DNA from 4 places in the Paenibacillus sp. NN59 genome. Region 2 is predicted to be linked to each of the others. Evidence: riboswitches for the same ligand, from Rfam matches in the RefSeq annotation. Region 2 holds a riboswitch; each other region holds the start of a gene.

Region 1 (2,202 bases), 2.3 Mb from region 2:
AGGACCGGTCACTTTCAAAAATGCCAAGCAACCGAAAGAGGTGCTCGCCAAGGTTCCGATGGATCGATTTTTCTTAGAAACGGACTCCCCGTATCTTACACCGCATCCTTATCGTGGAAAACGAAATGAGACAGCGCATGTACGTCTGGTTGCTGAAGTAGCTGCGGAAATTAAAGGCATTTCGGTAGAGGAAATTGCTGCAATTACCACCAAAAATGCCATGGAACGATTTGGGATTCGATAAGAAAACGAGTAAATCGGGTGAAAAAGGGAGATACAGAGAGGTAATTTGCTCTTTGTTTCGAATAATTGCAGAATATTACAATATTTTAACCAAATATTTAGAAAAACGTACTTGATCCGTGCTTTACAACATGCATCAAAACAGGATATCATCTTTTCAGTGAATTGTTGCGCGGAAAATTGGACAGATGTTCGGGGGATGAACAAAGGGACACTTTCCGATGAGACAACATTACTTTCATGAATCAATCTCGCTGAGTCTCCGTTAACGGAGAGCGGGGGAACCAATAGGGCTTAAACATCGGTGATTCTAGCCGGTGCGCATCGTTCGCTGACCCAAAAGCAGCGGAATGTTCTGCGAAGCCGTATTTGATTTCTTCTTTGGGTCTCGGGGTGAATTCAAGGGCGTCCGCCATGAGCGGGTGACCTAAGATAGGGCGGCTCTCTTTCGCCCGAACCCGACAGCTAACCTCGCAAGCGGAAAAAGAGAGGCAACCTCGTGCATGAATTTCCGATATTCAAAATCATTCGGAAGCCACGAAAGGGTCTCTTACACTCTTTCTTTGGCTTTTTTTGTTTTGAATAAAAGAAATATTGTCATCATACGGTATGTATTCAGGAGGATGACATCATGTTGCGAAGAGGGGTTCATGGTGCAGAACCGGTCATTATCTCTGATCTGTGTTCTGTAGAAAAATTGTTATAGTCGCGTCAAAGACATCATGCATTACTTTAGACGGCGAGGCTATGAAGGAGGACGGAGAAGTGGGCATATTCCAACCAGAAGAGACCCATGAGTCACGATCATCCAGTAAGTCTTTCGCGTTGCGGTGGAAGCATGAGAACTTGCGTCAAATGGCATTGATCGCGATATTCTCAATTGCGCTTGCAATCATGATCTTGTTAGTCGTTTACGGTCAGGCCGGGAAGCAGGTTTCACTGGTTATTGACGGCAAAGCTCAAGTGGTAGAGACTCGTACAGGAATGCTTCAGGAAATGCTGGAGGAGCAGTCAATCACAGTCAGCCCTCACGACAAGGTATCCATGCCCATGAATGGGGCGATTACAGACGGAGACCGAATCGTTATTGAGCGGGCCGTTCCAGTTAAAATCACGGCAGACGGAGACACCAAGACTCTTTATACAACCGATTCATCGGTACAGGGTGTAATTCAGCAATCAGGTATTCAAGTTGAAGATCATGATAAAGTGTATCCAGCGCTCGGAACCGCAATTAAAGCGGATATGAAGATTCGTGTAGTGCGTGTAACAAAGCATACAGTGGATGTGAAACAACCGATTGCTTACAAGGTTGTGAAAACGGCAGACCCAAGTTTGTTCCAAGGAGATAACCGTGTTGTAGTGAAAGGCAAGGAAGGCACAATTGTGCAACATATCGAAAAGGTATTTCAAGATGGAGAACTCGTCTCCAAAAAAGTGGTAGGTAAAACGGTTGCCACCAATCGTGTAGATAAAGTGATTGCGGTAGGTACGAAAGCTAAACCGGTTGTGAAGGAACCTGAGGTTCAATTGGTATCTGCCAAAACTTCGACGACCAAAAAAGCTGTAACAACGAACTCGAAGAAAACATCTGCCTCGGGCAGCAAGGTGATTACGGTCTCCGGGAATTCTTTTAAATACTCTAAAGTTTTGAAAAATGTATCGATGACAGCCTACTCTTCTGAAGAGCCGGGTATTGGTACAAAAACAGCTTCCGGTACTCGTGTAACGGAGGGGCGCACCATTGCAGTTGATCCCAAGGTCATTCCAATCGGCTGGTGGGTATACATTGAGGGCCTCGGCTTCCGTCGTGCGGAAGATACAGGCGGCGCTATTAAAGGCAACAAAATTGACGTTTATTATGACAGTGTGAAGCACGCCCTGAATTTCGGACGTAAAAAAGGCAAAACGGTCTATGTGATTGGTCCAGTTAAGCCGGAAGCGAACTAAAATCGTTTT
Region 2 (2,202 bases):
CGCTAGGTATCGGTTTGTTTGCTAATAACGAAGTGTGCACGTTCTATCATGTGGAGGAAGCCCGGTCCAAGGGAGCGACCGATCAGGAGATCATGGAGACGGTAGCTGTTGCTGGTGCAGTGGGCGGCGGACATGCTCTGTCACAGGGAGCAATGAGGGTGCAGAAGGCGCTCCATTAGTGAATGAAGTAAAACAAAAATTAACAAGGTCATACACCTCTTTAATAGAGGCGTATGACCTTGTTTTTTTATAGCTCATCTTTACTTTCTTTACTGTAAGGAGGTAGCCAAAGGCTACTCCCCGTTCTTTAAATTCAATTAAAGTTTACCCAACATTTTGTTATACATAAATTGACCTGTCACCCGTCTTGCGGTTACATAACGATCACTGAAATACGGATTGGACAACTTGGTGATGCTGACACCTTTGCTGCTGGAGGCATGTGCGAATTGACCTCCACCGATGTATACTCCTGTATGTGAGATGCCTCTACCTGTTGTGTTGAAGAAGACCAGATCTCCTGTACGAATGCTTGCTTTGGAGACAGGTGTTCCGGCTTTCGCTTGTTGTTGCGACGTGCGAGGGAGCTCAATGCTATATTTGTTGAAAAGATATCTCATAAACCCGGAACAATCGAAGCCAGCCATGGTTGTGCCGCCCCATTTGTACGGGATGCCTGTCATATTGTTAACCATCGTATTAATTGTGCTTGCCTCTGTGCTTGTTGCCCCGGATGTAAATAGTACAGCAGCCCCAAAAATGGAAATAATCAGTTTTTTCAAAATCAATGTTCTCCCTTCGATGCCTACGGAGTTAGCTAAGGGTTCGGTAGAAGGTTCCCTATATTTCCTATGTATAAGAATAATTCACCCAAAATGGTTCCCCCGTTTTCAATCCTGAAACTCGGCAAATGAATAATTAAGTTTTTGTAACTATTTGAAACTATATTGCATAAATGCGTAATTGTCAAACCTGTTTAAAGGTGTTCATTTAGCCTCAATGTTAGCGGAATTATCGATTTTAGTTATCATTTTGTTGAAATTAGGGAGTTAAAGATTACAAAAAAGTCATTTGTGTTTCATATGAGAGAACTTGGATATTAAACAAGATTGTTAAAGGCTAAAATGGAAAAAATTCTGTTTAACAAATTTTTTTGGTTTGTTGCATATATTGACAAAAATATATTTATTGCATATTATAACCATATTAAATACATAATTTGTATTTAAATTGTTTTCATTGGAATATATGTGATATAAGTAATCAAATTTGTGAATGGGGAGAGTGTTGTCGAGTGAAAGCAAAAAAATTAGTAACATTTGTACTGGCGTGTTCTATGGTATTCTCCGTAGCGGGAATGGCTATCCTTCCTGTACCGACCGTATCGGCAGCTGATGCTTCCGGTACAACGGCGAGTATGTCCGATATCTTAAAGAATCAGCGCCCCGATGGAGGCTGGAGAAAAGATTACAGTCAGACGTCAGGTGAATGGGCCAAATCAACGATTGATAACAAAGCTACATACTCAGAAATCAGAAGGCTAGCAAGTGAATTCAAAAAAACAAATGATCCGCGATACTCAGCTGCAGCGATCAAGGGCATCAACTTTTTGCTTAATATGCAGTACTCCAATGGCGGTTGGCCTCAAGTCTATCAAAGTTCCGGCTATCATAAACATATTACCTATAATGATGATGCGATGATTAATGTGATGTACATGCTTGATGAAGTCGCAGGACGTAAGGGGAACTTCTCCTTTATCGACAGTTCTCTTGCAAATCGCAGTAAAAATGCAGTTTCCAAAGGAGTCGATGCTATCCTGAATACCCAGGTGGTATCCGGTGGGAAGTTAACGGCCTGGGGACAACAGCATGATTCCAGTTCACTTAGACCTGCGGGAGCCAGAATCTATGAAGTGCCTTCATTAACTGCAGGTGAAAGCGTGAACATTGTGAAGTTTCTGAAAACGAGACCGGCTAATTCAAGAATCACTGCATCTATCAAAGGTGCCGAAGCCTGGTTTAATAAAGTGAAAATTACAGGATATCGGTATGAGAGAGCGAATGGGGATAGCCGAATTATTGCTGATTCCAGTGCATCACCGATTTGGGCACGTTTCTATGAACTCGGTACGGACAAACCGATCTTTGTGGGACGTGATGGCGTTGTGAAATATAAGCTGAGCGATATAGAAAAGGAAAG
Region 3 (2,202 bases), 2.2 Mb from region 2:
GGAAAATATTGTGCAAACCCATAAACCTGGTCATGTTGATCCAGGATAATGGCATATTGTTGTTGTCTGAGCTGTGCATCACCGAACTCGACTTCGAGTACTTTCATCTGTTCCCAAGGAAGCCAGCTATAGATATTGTAAGGTGGGGCGTATTTCCAGCCACATATAAGTTCAGCATGTTCTTCTTGCATCGGTACAACATGAAGTATCAAAGAGGCTTCATTCTTCATATAACAGTGCATGCTCCTTTCTTCAATATCCGTATCATTGTTCACTCTACAAAAGAGCTGTGTATTAGGCAAGTCTTCATATGATCAAATAAAAATTGAAACAAAAGTCGTGATCATTCCGTTTATATTATAACAGGCTGGGTAAAAACATGATAAGGGCACGGACAAACGAAAGCAGGCGAACGTGTTAGTTCACATACACACCATGACTTGCAACATCGGGAACTACACAGAGTCAGAAAGCATAAAAAAACCGCCGGATACATTCCTGCGGAGAATGTACCGGGCGGTTCTGTTTATACTTCGTATTTCGTTACAGTAGAGTTACATGGTTCCAACATCATGTTGATTACAGCTTGTACCTAGTCAAGGGCCAGTGACTCATAATCGTCCGTGCTCATGATCCGTTTAGCGCCAACGTAGCGGTTAGCCCAGTAGTTCTCACTCAAAGAGCTGATCGTTACACCTTTGGAAGAAGAAGAATGTGCAAACTTGCCACTTCCTACAAAAATGCCTACGTGTGATATACCTTTACCTGTTGTGTTGAAGAACACCAGATCTCCAGGTCTCATCTCCATGCGAGATACGGAATCACCCATGTCGTATTGGGAGCTAGATTGACGAGCCAAATCAATACCTAATTTGTCGAATACATACCGTGTGAATCCGGAGCAGTCAAAACCGTCAAGCGTTGTTCCTCCGCTTTTGTATGTAGTTCCCATTGCTGAATCAATTACTTTATCCATCTTAGAATCTGCAAATGCGCTGCCTGCTCCAAGTGATAATGCAAATGTGAGGCTAAGTACTGCTGCGGTCAGTTTCTTCTTAAACAAGTGATATACCCCTTCCAACGCCTGCGAGGTTAGCTTAAGGATTCGGTTGAAGGTCCCCTATGATCCCTCTGTTTCAAGATCAATTCACCCATAACTGGTTCCCCCGCTTCCCAGGTGCCAGGAATTTGGCTATGCTAGTTATGCACCTGAAAAATGAAAAGAAAATTTAATTTTAAGGATTTAATTTAAAGTTGTTACAAATAAGGATTTAAAGATTACAAAGTTGTTACTAAAAACTCACTGCGCTTATTGTACCAGAGGCTTAGTACTTTGGCAACGTTTAGCAGTAAAATTAACAAAAAAAACCTCGACCTTTGACGGGGAAAGGTCGAGGTTTGCGTATTTATACGTAATAACCAATGAAATGTTTAATATAAGATGGTAACATTTCTTTATTTTTGAAAGCGATCTCAGACGGCGTGTAACATTTTAGTTCAACGTATATGATTTTCATGTCTGGTAGATGTGGACTGCCATAAACGGAAATGACTACATACTTTCCACATACTGAGTAGGCTTCGAGCAAGCGGATAGGATTGTTGCAGGATTAATCCGGATAGTCCTGTCAAGAACCAGGAAGCGGAAGTGAATGCACCAAAGACCACTAAATGCACAACTCCCAGCACCAGCGCAATGCCGATGACAGCAAAGATGCGGCGCACAGCAATCCACAGTCCCTTGAGCGTCCCGTGAATTCGCCCTTCTGCTTCCGGGTCAGAAATACCAAACTGCATGTAGAGCACTGCATGATGTACAATCCAGCCATAAATAATCCAGCCTGCTACATATGGAATGCCGGGAAGTAATAAATGAAGAGAATGAAAACTGTCCATTATTGTAGAAAACAATTTGGGCAGAAGCCAGTATGCAGGCAAGAACATGAGAAAGGTACGTATCGTGTGTAGCAATATCATGGGTTTCCATAACGTTTTGATGCCCCGAATAAAAGGAATGCGTTCTTCAGTAGATTGATAATGTTGCAGGGAGTAGAGTAACCCGGCCTGAATAAGTGGACTGATCAGCAGGCGAAGCAATAACATGCCGCCCAAAATCCACAGATAACGCTGGACCTCCGGACCGGACAGGCTGAGCTGGCTTTCCATTTTAAATAAAAGTGTGCTTAGCTCGCCGACATCATC
Region 4 (2,202 bases), 1.4 Mb from region 2:
CGTGCCGGTATTCAAGGCGTTGATCGTGGTCAACTGGAAGCAGCCCGTTCACTTGGTATGGGCAGAGGCGCAGCGATGCGTTACATTATTCTGCCACAGGCCTTCAAGGCCGTTTTGCCAGCCATCGGTAACGAGTTCGTAACGATCATTAAAGAATCATCCATTATTTCGGTCATCGGTATGGTGGATATTATGTATCAAGCAAGTGTAGTCAAAAATCTCACATTCCAGGGTCTGAACCCGTTCATTATTGCGGCAGCCATTTACTTTGTGATGACATTTATTCTGTCCAAGCTGCTCGGACGATTGGAAAGGAAGTTGGGTGCAAGTGATAGACGTTAGACAATTACACAAATCATATGGTAAAAATGATGTCCTGAAAGGCATCGACGTAACGATCGGCAAAGGTGAGGTCGTTGTAGTTATTGGTCCTTCCGGTTCGGGTAAAAGTACATTTTTGCGCTGTCTGAACCTGTTAGAGCAGCCATCATCGGGACAGATCGATTTCGAAGGTGTTTCGATAACCGATCCCAAGCATAACATTAATGCTACACGTGAGAAGATGGGCATGGTGTTCCAGCATTTTAATCTGTTCCCTCATAAAACGGTTCAGCAAAATATTACGATTGCTCCAATCAAGGTGAAGAAACAATCCACGGATGAGGCTAACAAAATTGCCGAGGATCTTCTGAAGACAGTCGGTTTGGCGGACAAAAAAGATGTATATCCTAACCAGCTATCCGGTGGTCAAAAGCAACGGATTGCCATTGCAAGAGCACTCGCGATGCAGCCGCATGTGATGCTGTTTGACGAGCCTACATCGGCCCTTGATCCGGAGATGGTCGGAGAGGTATTGGAAGTCATGAAACGTCTTGCTGAAGGCGGAATGACGATGGTCATTGTAACGCATGAGATGGGTTTTGCGCGTGAGGTGGGAGACCGCATTCTTTTCATGGACGGCGGCGTCATCGTTGAGGAAGGTACCCCGGATGAAGTGTTTGGGGCGCCAAAACACCCGCGTACACGAGACTTTCTTGCAAAAGTACTTTAATTCATGCCATTCCGTATGTAGAATCAAATGAATAACGGCGTTATCGGATCGAAAGATCCGGTGACGCTTTTTTGTTGTTTGCAGAAAAGGTGGAGCTGAAAAAGTAACTTTTCTGTTACCTGTAAAATGAATTAAAACGCCAAATGGAAACATTTACTACAGCTTAAGGTTACAAATTTGTGATATATTCAAGACTGCCGAAACTTCCGAAGCGGAAGTGCGGGGGACGTAACAATGCAGACATAGTTAATGATTTGAGAAATATGCTGCTTGGGGTGAATTAGGAATACATAATGCTTCAGCATGTCACGTACAGCCTATAGGGTGGGTTCCTCCATCCGAATCCGACAACTAACTTCGCAGGCATCATGAGGGAGGAAGACCATGTATAACAAGAAACGTTTAGCCAAAACAGCCATCGCACTACTGACATCCATTCTATTCATTCAAGCCGTTCCGGCTCACGCGGATTCCGTTCATGTGGCCAAAGAAGGGGATACCTTCTTCACCTTATCCAAGCAATACGGCGTTGATATGAACACATTAATTAAAACGAATAAAGACATCTCACCTTATAACATCTATGGTGGTTTGAAAATTACAATCCCAGGTAACGAAAACAAAGTAGAAGCGGCACCAGTTCAAGCGAAGTCGCAGGAAAAAACGGTGACTGCTGCAAGCCTGGACGTGAATACAGATAATAAAGTGGTACAGGCTTGGGGGAAAACATTCGACTACAGCAAAACGCTTAGTGTTAAAGCAACAGCGTATTCCGCGGATGCTTCCGAGAATGGTGGATGGGGCCCCGTTGATTATTTTGGCAACCCGCTCGAACTCGGCACAATCGCAGTGGATCCCAAGGTTATCCCTTTTGGAACCAAGGTACTAGTGACAGGGCATACACACCCTGGATTGCCGAAACAGGCTTTCGTAGCAACGGCTTTGGATGCAGGTAGCGCGATCAAGGGAAATCGTATTGACATCTTTATCCCTGGAAGCAAACAGTTCGTTAGTTCGTTTGGTTTTCAGGATATTGAGTTGTACATTTTAAAATAAGGCTTAAACCCTCTCATTTATGGATGTGAGGTCATAAGTTGAATTGAGCATTAATAAACAGGGTGTTCTTTCTTGCGTAATCATGATAGGCATAA

The links. Region 2 has a riboswitch for cyclic di-AMP ahead of ACT89M_RS10405 (C40 family peptidase). Riboswitches for the same ligand answer to the same signal wherever they lie in the genome.
Region 1: linked by a shared signal. The riboswitch ahead of ACT89M_RS00140 (resuscitation-promoting factor) and the one ahead of ACT89M_RS10405 (C40 family peptidase) in region 2 are both predicted to bind cyclic di-AMP.
Region 3: linked by a shared signal. The riboswitch ahead of ACT89M_RS00510 (C40 family peptidase) and the one ahead of ACT89M_RS10405 (C40 family peptidase) in region 2 are both predicted to bind cyclic di-AMP.
Region 4: linked by a shared signal. The riboswitch ahead of ACT89M_RS16415 (3D domain-containing protein) and the one ahead of ACT89M_RS10405 (C40 family peptidase) in region 2 are both predicted to bind cyclic di-AMP.

What each region holds. Positions count from the first base shown of each region.
Region 1 covers NZ_CP199678.1:30,530-32,731, forward strand. Annotated here, with positions in the region: gene ACT89M_RS00135 (TatD family hydrolase) at 1-244, shown strand, start outside; cyclic di-AMP (ydaO/yuaA leader) riboswitch at 486-739, shown strand; gene ACT89M_RS00140 (resuscitation-promoting factor) at 1,009-2,193, shown strand.
Region 2 covers NZ_CP199678.1:2,324,489-2,326,690, forward strand. Annotated here, with positions in the region: gene ACT89M_RS10400 (carboxymuconolactone decarboxylase family protein) at 1-179, shown strand, start outside; gene ACT89M_RS10405 (C40 family peptidase) at 318-782, opposite strand; cyclic di-AMP (ydaO/yuaA leader) riboswitch at 788-919, opposite strand; gene pelA (pectate lyase) at 1,295-2,202, shown strand, end outside.
Region 3 covers NZ_CP199678.1:107,107-109,308, forward strand. Annotated here, with positions in the region: gene ACT89M_RS00505 (GNAT family N-acetyltransferase) at 1-230, opposite strand, end outside; gene ACT89M_RS00510 (C40 family peptidase) at 593-1,063, opposite strand; cyclic di-AMP (ydaO/yuaA leader) riboswitch at 1,067-1,204, opposite strand; gene ACT89M_RS00515 (hypothetical protein) at 1,498-2,202, opposite strand, start outside.
Region 4 covers NZ_CP199678.1:3,735,875-3,738,076, reverse strand. Annotated here, with positions in the region: gene ACT89M_RS16425 (ABC transporter substrate-binding protein/permease) at 1-342, shown strand, start outside; gene ACT89M_RS16420 (amino acid ABC transporter ATP-binding protein) at 329-1,051, shown strand; cyclic di-AMP (ydaO/yuaA leader) riboswitch at 1,237-1,433, shown strand; gene ACT89M_RS16415 (3D domain-containing protein) at 1,436-2,107, shown strand.